4 regions of the Actinotalea sp. genome follow, and region 1 is predicted to be linked to each of the others. Evidence: predicted binding sites of a transcription regulator. Region 1 holds the regulator's gene; each other region holds the start of a gene.
The links. Region 1 encodes LexA, which represses DNA repair genes until DNA is damaged. Its sites were predicted from a motif close to TCGAACANNTGTTCGA; they were not measured.
Positions count from the first base shown of each region.

Region 1 (2,198 bases):
CCCGTTGAGCTCGGCGATGGCGTCCACGACGTCGCGGACGTCCTGCCCCGCGCCGGCGACCGACGCCGCGATCTCCCACAGGGTCTCGCCGGCGGCGACGGTGTGCGCCGTGACGGCCGTCGCCGCCACCGGGCCATCGGCCTCGGCGCTCTGCGCCGACAGCCCGACCGCGACGGCCAGCGCGACGGCGAGCCCGAGCACCACCCGGCGTCCACGACGCGTCAGGCGCAGGGCTGGCACCGTCGTCGTCGGGGCCGCCCGTCGGATGTCCCAGGTCATCGTGCTCATCGTCCGCTCCTCCGTCTGTCGCCGTCCCGATCGACCGTCGCTCCCCCGAGGGGTCGTGGCCGCCGATCTCTCCCACGTGTCTCGAACACCTGTACGTCGTACGTCTGTACGATGTCTAGCACGAGTTCCCGACGGATGTCGAGACACGCTCGAACAGATGTTTGATCGGCAGGACGTGGCGCCCTAGTCTGGGAGCCACGAGGGACACACCATCACCGACCACCGACACGCGCGGTCGGTGCAGCCCAGGAGGTCACCGTGGCACCGAGCACCACCCCGCCGTCGGGTTCGGACGAGGCACTGGCCTCGGTGCACGCCCTGCCCGACGGCCCCGCCGGCGGGGACGGGCTGACGCCGCGGCAGCGCCTCGTCCTGGAGACCATCCGGTCCAGCGTCGAGCGGCGCGGCTACCCGCCGAGCATGCGGGAGATCGGCGACGCCGTCGGGCTCACCAGCCCGTCGTCCGTCAAGCACCAGCTCACGGTGCTCGAGCGCAAGGGCTACGTGCGCCGCGACCCCCACCGTCCGCGCGCCATCGAGGTGGTCCACCCCGACGACTCGCGCACCATCGGGCAGCTCGACGCGCACGAGCCGGACGAGGCCTACCGCGACGCCGCCCCGACGCCGTCCTACGTCCCCGTGGTGGGCCGGATCGCTGCGGGCGGGCCGATCCTCGCCGACCAGGTGGTCGAGGACGTCTTCCCGCTGCCGCGCCAGCTGGTCGGGGACGGTGAGCTGTTCCTGCTCAAGGTGGTCGGCGACTCGATGATCGAGGCCGCCATCTGCGACGGCGACTGGGTGGTCGTCCGACGCCAGCCCGTCGCGGAGAACGGCGAGATCGTGGCGGCGATGATCGACGGCGAGGCGACCGTCAAGACGCTCAAGCGCGCGGACGGCCACGTGTGGCTGCTGCCGCAGAACGCCGCCTACGCCCCCATCGACGGGGACGAGGCGGTCGTCCTCGGTCGCGTCGTCAGCGTGCTGCGCGCGCTCTGAGGGTCAGAAGCCGAAGCTCGCGGCGACCGAGCGGATCTTCTCGGCGCTGGCCTGCAGGCGGGCCGTCTCGAAGTCGTCCATCGGCACCTCGAGCGTCCCGCCCACGCCGCTGAGCCCGACGATGCTGGGCACCGACAGGCACACGTCGCTGATCCCCGCGTAGTTCGTGACGAGGGAGGAGACGGGCATGACGCGGTGCTCGTCACGCAGCACGGCCTCGATGATGCGGGCGCCGGCGAGGGCGACGGCGTAGTTGGTCGCGCCCTTCCCCTCGATGATCTTGTAGGCGGCGTTGACCACGTCGTTGGCGACGTCCTCGCGGTCCTTCGCGTCGAGCTTGTGCGGCCCGTTCTGCACCCAGTCCCGCAGGGGGATGGACGCGATCGCCGCGGAGCTCCACAGCGGGAACTCGGTGTCGCCGTGCTCGCCGACCATGTAGGCGTGGACGTTCTGCACCGCCACGCCGGTCCGCAGCGCGATGAGCCAGCGCAACCGCGAGGAGTCCAGGACCGTACCGGAGCCGAACAGCTGGTTGGCCGGCAGCCCGGAGAGCTTGAGTGCGACGTACGTGACGACGTCGACCGGGTTGGTCACCATGAGGTGGATCGCATGGGGCGCGACCTCGACGAGCTTCGGCACGATCGCCTTGGTGAGGTTGATGGTCGCACCCGCCAGCTCCATCCGGCTCTGGCCGGGCTTCTGCTTGGCGCCGGCCGTGAACACGACGATGTCGGCGTCGGCGCAGATCCCGATGTCGTCCGAGCCGGAGATCGATCCCATCGGCATGAACTCGATGCCGTGGCCGATGTCGAGCACCTCGGCCTCGACCTTGGCCCTGTTGATGTCGTACAGGACCACCTCGCGGGCTGCGCCCTTGACGAGGGTGGCATAGGCCAGCGTGGCGCCCACGGCAC
Region 1 covers NZ_DAORSQ010000057.1:12,978-15,175, reverse strand. Annotated here, with positions in the region: gene PKY62_RS08000 (LysM peptidoglycan-binding domain-containing protein) at 1-288, opposite strand, end outside; gene lexA (transcriptional repressor LexA) at 589-1,284, shown strand; gene PKY62_RS07990 (L-lactate dehydrogenase) at 1,288-2,198, opposite strand, start outside.

Region 2 (2,198 bases), on a different contig from region 1:
ACGACGGCCAAGCCCGGCTCGGCGCAGGTGGCGCTGCCCGGCATCGCGGCGGACGTGGTCGACGAGATGGGCGACCCCGTGCCGAACGGCGCGGGCGGCTACCTCGTGCTGACCGAGCCGTGGCCGGCGATGCTGCGCGGGCTGTGGGGCGACCGGCAGCGGTTCGAGGACACCTACTGGTCGCGGTTCCGCGGGATCTACTTCGCGGGGGACGGCGCCAAGAAGGACGCCGACGGCGACATCTGGCTGCTCGGGCGCGTGGACGACGTCATGAACATCTCCGGCCACCGGCTGTCGACGGCGGAGATCGAGTCGGCGCTCGTCTCGCACCCGATGGTCGCGGAGGCCGCCGTCGTCGGCGCGAGCGACGCCACCACGGGGCAGGCGGTCGTGGCGTTCGTCATCCTGAGGGCCGAGTACCGCGACCGCGTGGACGAGGTCGGGGAGGGCGCCGATGTCGCCGCCCTGCTGCGCGCGCACGTCGCGCACGAGATCGGGCCGATCGCCAAGCCGCGGACCATCCTCGTGGTGGCGGAGCTGCCCAAGACGCGGTCCGGCAAGATCATGCGCCGGCTGCTGCGGGACGTCGCCGAGCACCGGACGGTGGGCGACGTGACGACCCTGGCCGACTCGTCGGTGATGGGGCTCATCGCGCAGGGGCTGGACGGGCGCACGGGGGCCTGAGGTCGGGGCTGAGGGCGGGGGCCCGCTTTCGGGCTGCGTGCGGGGCAGGTGGTGGGCGGCGGGTCGGGCGGCGGGTCGGGCGGCGGGTCGAGCGGCGGGTCGAGCGGCGGGTCGAGCGGCGGGCAGCCCGCGGGCAGCCCGCCGGTGGTGCGGAGCGGTCGCGGGACCCTGCGGGCAAGGCCGGTCGGCTGGCCCGTCCACAGCCCCGCGGCACCCCGAGGCGCGTGTCGGCGGCTCGGCCTAGACTTCGAACAGACGTTCGAGGCCGGGAGGGTCGATGAGCACACCAGCGGGTACGTCAGCGGCTGCGATGCCGTCCGTCCCCGCGCCGCGCAGCTGGGCCGATCGCCACCCCGTCGCGGCCCGCCTCGAGGGTGCCGTCCCTGCGCCTCGGCTGGTCGAGCACCTCGAGGCCCTCGAACCGGCCGACCTCGACGACCCGACTCTGCTCGAGGTCGTCGCGGCCTGGGAGCGGGTCGTCGCGTGGGTGGCCGCCCGGCAGGCGCTGGCCGTCCGGGAGATGTCCCGTCGGTCGAGCGGAGATGCGGTCGAGCACGTGGCCGACGACGTCGCCGTGCGGCTGGGCGCCTCGCGTCGCGTCGGCCAGGACCTCGTGACGCTCGCGGCGGGCCTCGAGGCCTTCCCCGCGGTGCACGACGCCCTGGGCACGGGCCTGCTCGACGTCCGCAAGGCGCGCGTGCTCCTGGTCGAGACCGAGCACCTGCCCGACCACCACGCGGCGGCGATCCACGAGGCGGTGCTGCCCGATGCGGACCGACTCTCCGCCCCACAGCTGCGGCTGGCCGTCCGGCGCGCGGAGGCGACCCTCGACCCCGCGGCGAGCGCGGCGCGGCACGAGGCCGCCCGTCGGGAGAGATGCGTGCGGATGGTGCCGGCGCCCGATGCCATGGCGTGGATCCACGCCCTCCTGCCTGCCCCCGACGCCGCGACGGTCCTGGGCTCGCTCGATGCGCTCGCGGCAGCGGCCGCCCCCGAGGACGCCCGCACGGCCGACGAGCGCCGCGCCGACGCCCTGACAGACCTGTGCCGCAGGGTCCTCGACAGCGGGCTGGCGCCCGACGGCCGGCCGCTGCCGACCAGCCAGCACCGCCGGCCCCACCTGCACCTGACCCTCAACGCAGCGCTGGCCACGGCCGTCGTCGCCGGGCGTCCGGGTCACCCGGCCGGCGCGGATGGCAACGGGCCCGCGGGTTCGGCAGGTTCGCCAGCGGCCCGCGGTCCCGGTCCCGCCCCGCTCGCCGCCGTCGCGGACCTCGCGGGCTACGGCCCCGTGCCGCTCGCCGCGGTCGCGGACCTGCTCCCGCAGGCGACGTGGCGCGCCCTGCTGACCGACCCGTCCACCGGCGCCGTCACAGCACGGGGTACGCGCACCTACCGGCCGAGCCCGGCCCTCGCCGCCCTCGTCGTCGATCGGGACGTCACCTGCACCTTCCCCGGCTGCCGCATCCCGGCCGTGCGCTGCGACCTTGACCACATCGACGCGTTCGACCACG
Region 2 covers NZ_DAORSQ010000025.1:3,414-5,611, reverse strand. Annotated here, with positions in the region: gene acs (acetate--CoA ligase) at 1-684, shown strand, start outside; gene PKY62_RS04475 (HNH endonuclease signature motif containing protein) at 995-2,198, shown strand, end outside.
Region 2: the regulator LexA is predicted to act here: its motif matches at 932-947, upstream of PKY62_RS04475 (HNH endonuclease signature motif containing protein).

Region 3 (2,198 bases), on a different contig from region 1:
GCGCTCGGCGAGGAAGGCCGTCGCGGCGGCCTGCGCGCCCTCGAGGGTGTGGTTGGCGCCCCAGCCGCACTGGACCTCGTTGGCGGCCGGAACCTCGGTGGCGCGCACCACGTCGGCGAGCGTCGCCGCGATGAGGTCGTGCACCGCCTCGTCGGTCCAGTCGCCCTGGAGGATGAGGTAGAAGCCCGTCTGGCAGCCCATCGGAGAGAAGTCGACGACCTGGCCCGAGTGGTTGCGCGAGTGCTCCGCGAACAGGTGCTCGAGCGAGTGCACCACGGGCATCTCGAGGTGCGCGACGTTGGGCTGGGTGAAGCGCACGTCGTACTTGCTGATGACGTCGCCGGCGGGCAGCACCTTGTGGTCGGCCAGCCGGACGTACGGCGCGACGACGGTGCGGTGGTCGAGGTTGAACGACTCGACGTTCATGCGGGGCTGGTCGGTCACGGTGACGTCCTTCCGGGGGCCGGCGTGCGGCGGTGCGGGCTGGTCGGGATGGTCGGGCTGCGTCCATTGTCGACCATCGCAGCCGGTCGAGGGCTACGGGTGATGCTGCGCAGGTGCGAGCTCGGGGGTGTCGGCACGGGAGCAGGTGCGGGGTACCGGATGCGGGGCTCCGGCGTCCGTCACGCCGCCCGTGGGGGTCGCCCGTGCGGGTCGCGACATCGTGGGCTCCCGCTCGCTCGGTCCGTGTCGGACCCCGGGACTAGGATTCGAACAGACGTTCGATGGGATCGAGACCGGGGAGGACCAGCCGTGGCAGACCTCACCCCACCGGCGCTGCGCCGGTCCACGTCCTGGGCCGAGCGGTTCCCCGACGCCGCGCTCCTCGACGGCGCCCTGCCTGGCGAGGGCCTCGTCGCGTTCCTCGACAGCCTCGACCCGGCGGACATCGACGCACCGACCCTCCTCGAGGTCGTGGCGGGCTGGGACCGGGTCGCCTCGTGGGCCGCGGCGCGCCAGGCCCTCGCGGTGGCGGAGATGGTGCGCCGCGCTCCGAGCTCGCACGTCGAGTTCATCGCCGACGAGGTCGGCGCCCGCCTCGGCGTCTCGCGGCGCGCCGCCCAGGACGTGGTCGACCTCGCGACGGGCCTCGACGCCTACCCCGCCGTCCACGGCGCACTCGGCCGCGGCGACGTCGACCGGCGCAAGGCCCAGCTCCTCCTCACCGAGACGGAGCACCTCCCCGCGCCCACGGCCCGGGCGATCCACGACGTCGTCCTGCCGCGGGCGGCGCACCTGTCCGCACCGCAGCTGCGGCTGGCCGTCCGCCGTGCCGAGGCAGGTCTGGAGCCCGCCGCCACCGCGGGGCGGGCGCAGCGTGCCCGGGGAGACCGTTGCGTGCGGATGGTGCCGGCACCCGACGCCATGGCGTGGATCCATGCCCTGCTCCCGGCCCCGGACGCGATCGCGGTCCTCACGGCCGTCGACGCCCTGGCCGCGTTCGCCGCGCCGGAGGACGATCGCACGGCCGACCAGCGCCGGGCCGACGCGCTGAGCGACCTGTGCCGACGCACCCTCGACGCGGGCGTCGGCCCGGACGGCACGCCGTTGCCCGTGCGCCAGCACCGCCGCCCGCACCTCCAGGTCACCGTCTCGGCCGCGACGCTCGCCGCCCACGCCCAGGGGATCGCCGGTGTCGCCGAGCTCGCGGGGTACGGCCCCGTGCCGTTCGCCTCCGTCGCGCACCTCGTCGCGGCGGCGACGTGGCGGCCGGTCCTCACGGACGACGAGACCGGCGTGGTGATCGCCGTCGGGGACCGCACCTACCGCCCGAGTGCCGGCCTGGCTGCCCTCGTGGCGGCGCGCGACACCACCTGCACCTTCCCCGGCTGCCGGATCGCCGCCCAGCGTTGCGACCTCGACCACATCGACCCGTTCGACCCGGTCCGCCCCGCCGAGGAGCAGACCATCGAGACCAACCTGCACCCGCTGTGCCGCCACCACCACCGGCTCAAGACCGCCGGCCGGTGGCGGGTCGAGCGCGACCCCGTCACCGCGGTGACGACCTGGCACGGCCCGGCCGGCCGGAGCTACACGCGCGACCCGGTCCCCGCCGACCCCGCACGCTGGGACGTGCCGCGGCGGGTGGCTCGGCCGGTGGCTGGGCCGGCCGGCCGCGGGGACGAGGACGTACCGCCGCGGGCGACGCGGCCGCTCGGGGAGGAGTCGGCAGTGCGGACTCCTCCGGACCCGCCGGA
Region 3 covers NZ_DAORSQ010000070.1:6,881-9,078, forward strand. Annotated here, with positions in the region: gene PKY62_RS09025 (S-ribosylhomocysteine lyase) at 1-444, opposite strand, end outside; gene PKY62_RS09030 (HNH endonuclease signature motif containing protein) at 754-2,198, shown strand, end outside.
Region 3: the regulator LexA is predicted to act here: its motif matches at 711-726, upstream of PKY62_RS09030 (HNH endonuclease signature motif containing protein).

Region 4 (2,198 bases), on a different contig from region 1:
TGCACAACCACGTGGCCGACCTCGGTGCGATGGCCAACGACGTCGCCTTCGCCATCGCGAACGTGCACGCGCAGCGCCTGCGCGAGACCCTGCTGCGGCTCAACAGGTCCGTCACGGGGCACCGGCTGCTGCGCGGCGGCGTGAGCATCGGCGGGGCGGGGATGCTCGCCACGCCCGACGTCGGTGCCGTGGCGGCGGTCGCCGCGGAGGTCGCCGAGCTGGTCGCGATCACGCTGGGCAGCTCGGTGGTCGCGGACCGCTTCACGGGCACGGCCGTGCTCGCGCGGCAGGAGGCGGTGACGATGGGTGCCCTGGGCTACGTCGCCCGGGCCTCGGGGCTCGACGTCGACACTCGTCGGGACCACCCGTTCGTCGATCTCGGCCCACGGATGAGGGTGTGCACGCGCTCCGACGGCGACGTGCTCGCCCGGTTCGGGGTGCGGGCCGACGAGGTCGCGGTCTCGGCCGCGCTCGTCGAGGACATCGTGCGCCGGCTCGGGGGGCGGACGGGATCCGTGGTTCCGGACGGCCCGCCGACCCCGGGCTCCGGGCGGCCGGACGCGGCGGAGGGTGAGGTGCGGGAGGTCGACGAGCCAGGTCCTGCCGTCGCGGCGCGGGGGCTCTCGCTCGTCGAGGCGTGGCGGGGGACCGCGTGCCACCGGGTCGAGCTCGACGGGACCGGGCGGCTCGCGCGGGTGGCCGTCGTGGACCCGTCGTTCTTCACGTGGCCGGCGCTGCCGGTGTCGCTGGCGGACACGATCGTCCCCGACTTCCCGCTGGCCAACAAGAGCTTCAACCAGTCCTACGCGGGCAACGACCTGTGACCCGCAGCTCCCGCAGGGGGTAGGTGGACCGGGCCGCGCCCGGTGCCCACCGCCCGGCGCAGGACCGGGTTGACGGGGCTCACCCTGTCGGCGTCTACTGAGATACTTCGAACAGGTGTTCGATGATCCGGTGGGCGAGGTGGGTGTGATGACGGTGCTGGCAGCGGCGGCTCCCGTGCGGGCGGACGCGACCGGAACCGATCGTGCGGCGCTCGCCCGGTCGATCCTGGCCCGTGCGGAGGAGCGCACGGGGACCAGCCGGTGGGTGCGGCCGGTGCTGCTCCCGCAGGCCGGTGACGACGCGGGGACGGCAGATGGCGCCGCCGCACCCCACCCGGACGCGACCGCGCTGACCCTGCCGGTGAGCGGCCGGCTGGCCGGCCTGCTGCCCTCGCGGGGGCTCGACCGTGGCACGACGGTGGTGGTGGCCGGGTCGACCTCGCTGGTGCTCGGCCTGCTCGCCGAGGTGTCCCGGGCGGGTGGCTGGGTGGCCGTCGTGGGGATGCCGGGGCTGGGGGTGCTCGCGGCGGCCCAGCTGGGCCTCGACCTCGACCGCGTGGTGCTCGTGCCCGATGCGGGGCCGGACGGCCCGCTCGTCCTCGCCGCCCTGCTCGACGGGGTGGACGCCGTCGTCGTCGGTCCGCGCGTCGCCCTGACCGATGCGGACCGGCGCCGCCTGAGCGCCCGTGCACGGGAGCGGTCCGCCGTGCTGCTGCCCACCACACCCTGGCCGGGGGCGGCCGTGGTGCTCACCGCCGGGGCCTCCCGGTGGGAGGGCGTCGGCCGCGGGGACGGCCGGCTGCGGAGCCGGCGGCTCGACGTCCGGCGCGGTGGGCGCGGCACGGCGGCACAGGGCTGGCTGGGCGAGGTCCAGCTGCCCGCCGAGCCCCGGCTGCCGGGCGGGGACCTCGACGCCGAGGTGCTGCGCGACGCCGAGGTGCTGCTCACCGTCGAGCGGCGGCACGCCGGATGAGCGCCCCGCCCCGGATCCTCGCCCTGTGGGCACCGGACTGGCCGGTCCTGGCGGCGATGACGGCCGAGCAGGTCCCCGGCCACCGGCCGGCCGCGGTGCACGACGGCCGGCAGGTCACCTCGGTCAGCGCCACGGCGCGGCGCCAGGGGGTGCGGCGGGGCATGCGCAGACGGCAGGCCCAGGAGTGCTGCCCGGAGCTCGCGCTGCTGCCGGCGGACCAGGGCAGGGACACCCGGTTGTTCGAGCCCGTGGCCGCCGCAGCGGAGTCCGTCGTGGCCGGGGTCGAGGTGGCCCGGCCGGGTCTCCTCCTGCTGCCCGCCGCGGGTGCCGGCCGCTACCACGGGTCCGAGCACGCGCTCGCGGAGCTGCTGGTCGCCCAGGTGATCGAGCAGGCCGGCTAC
Region 4 covers NZ_DAORSQ010000050.1:2,156-4,353, forward strand. Annotated here, with positions in the region: gene PKY62_RS07280 (hydrogenase large subunit) at 1-824, shown strand, start outside; gene imuA' (DnaE2-dependent mutagenesis accessory factor ImuA') at 973-1,797, shown strand; gene PKY62_RS07290 (DNA polymerase Y family protein) at 1,794-2,198, shown strand, end outside.
Region 4: the regulator LexA is predicted to act here: its motif matches at 932-947, upstream of imuA' (DnaE2-dependent mutagenesis accessory factor ImuA').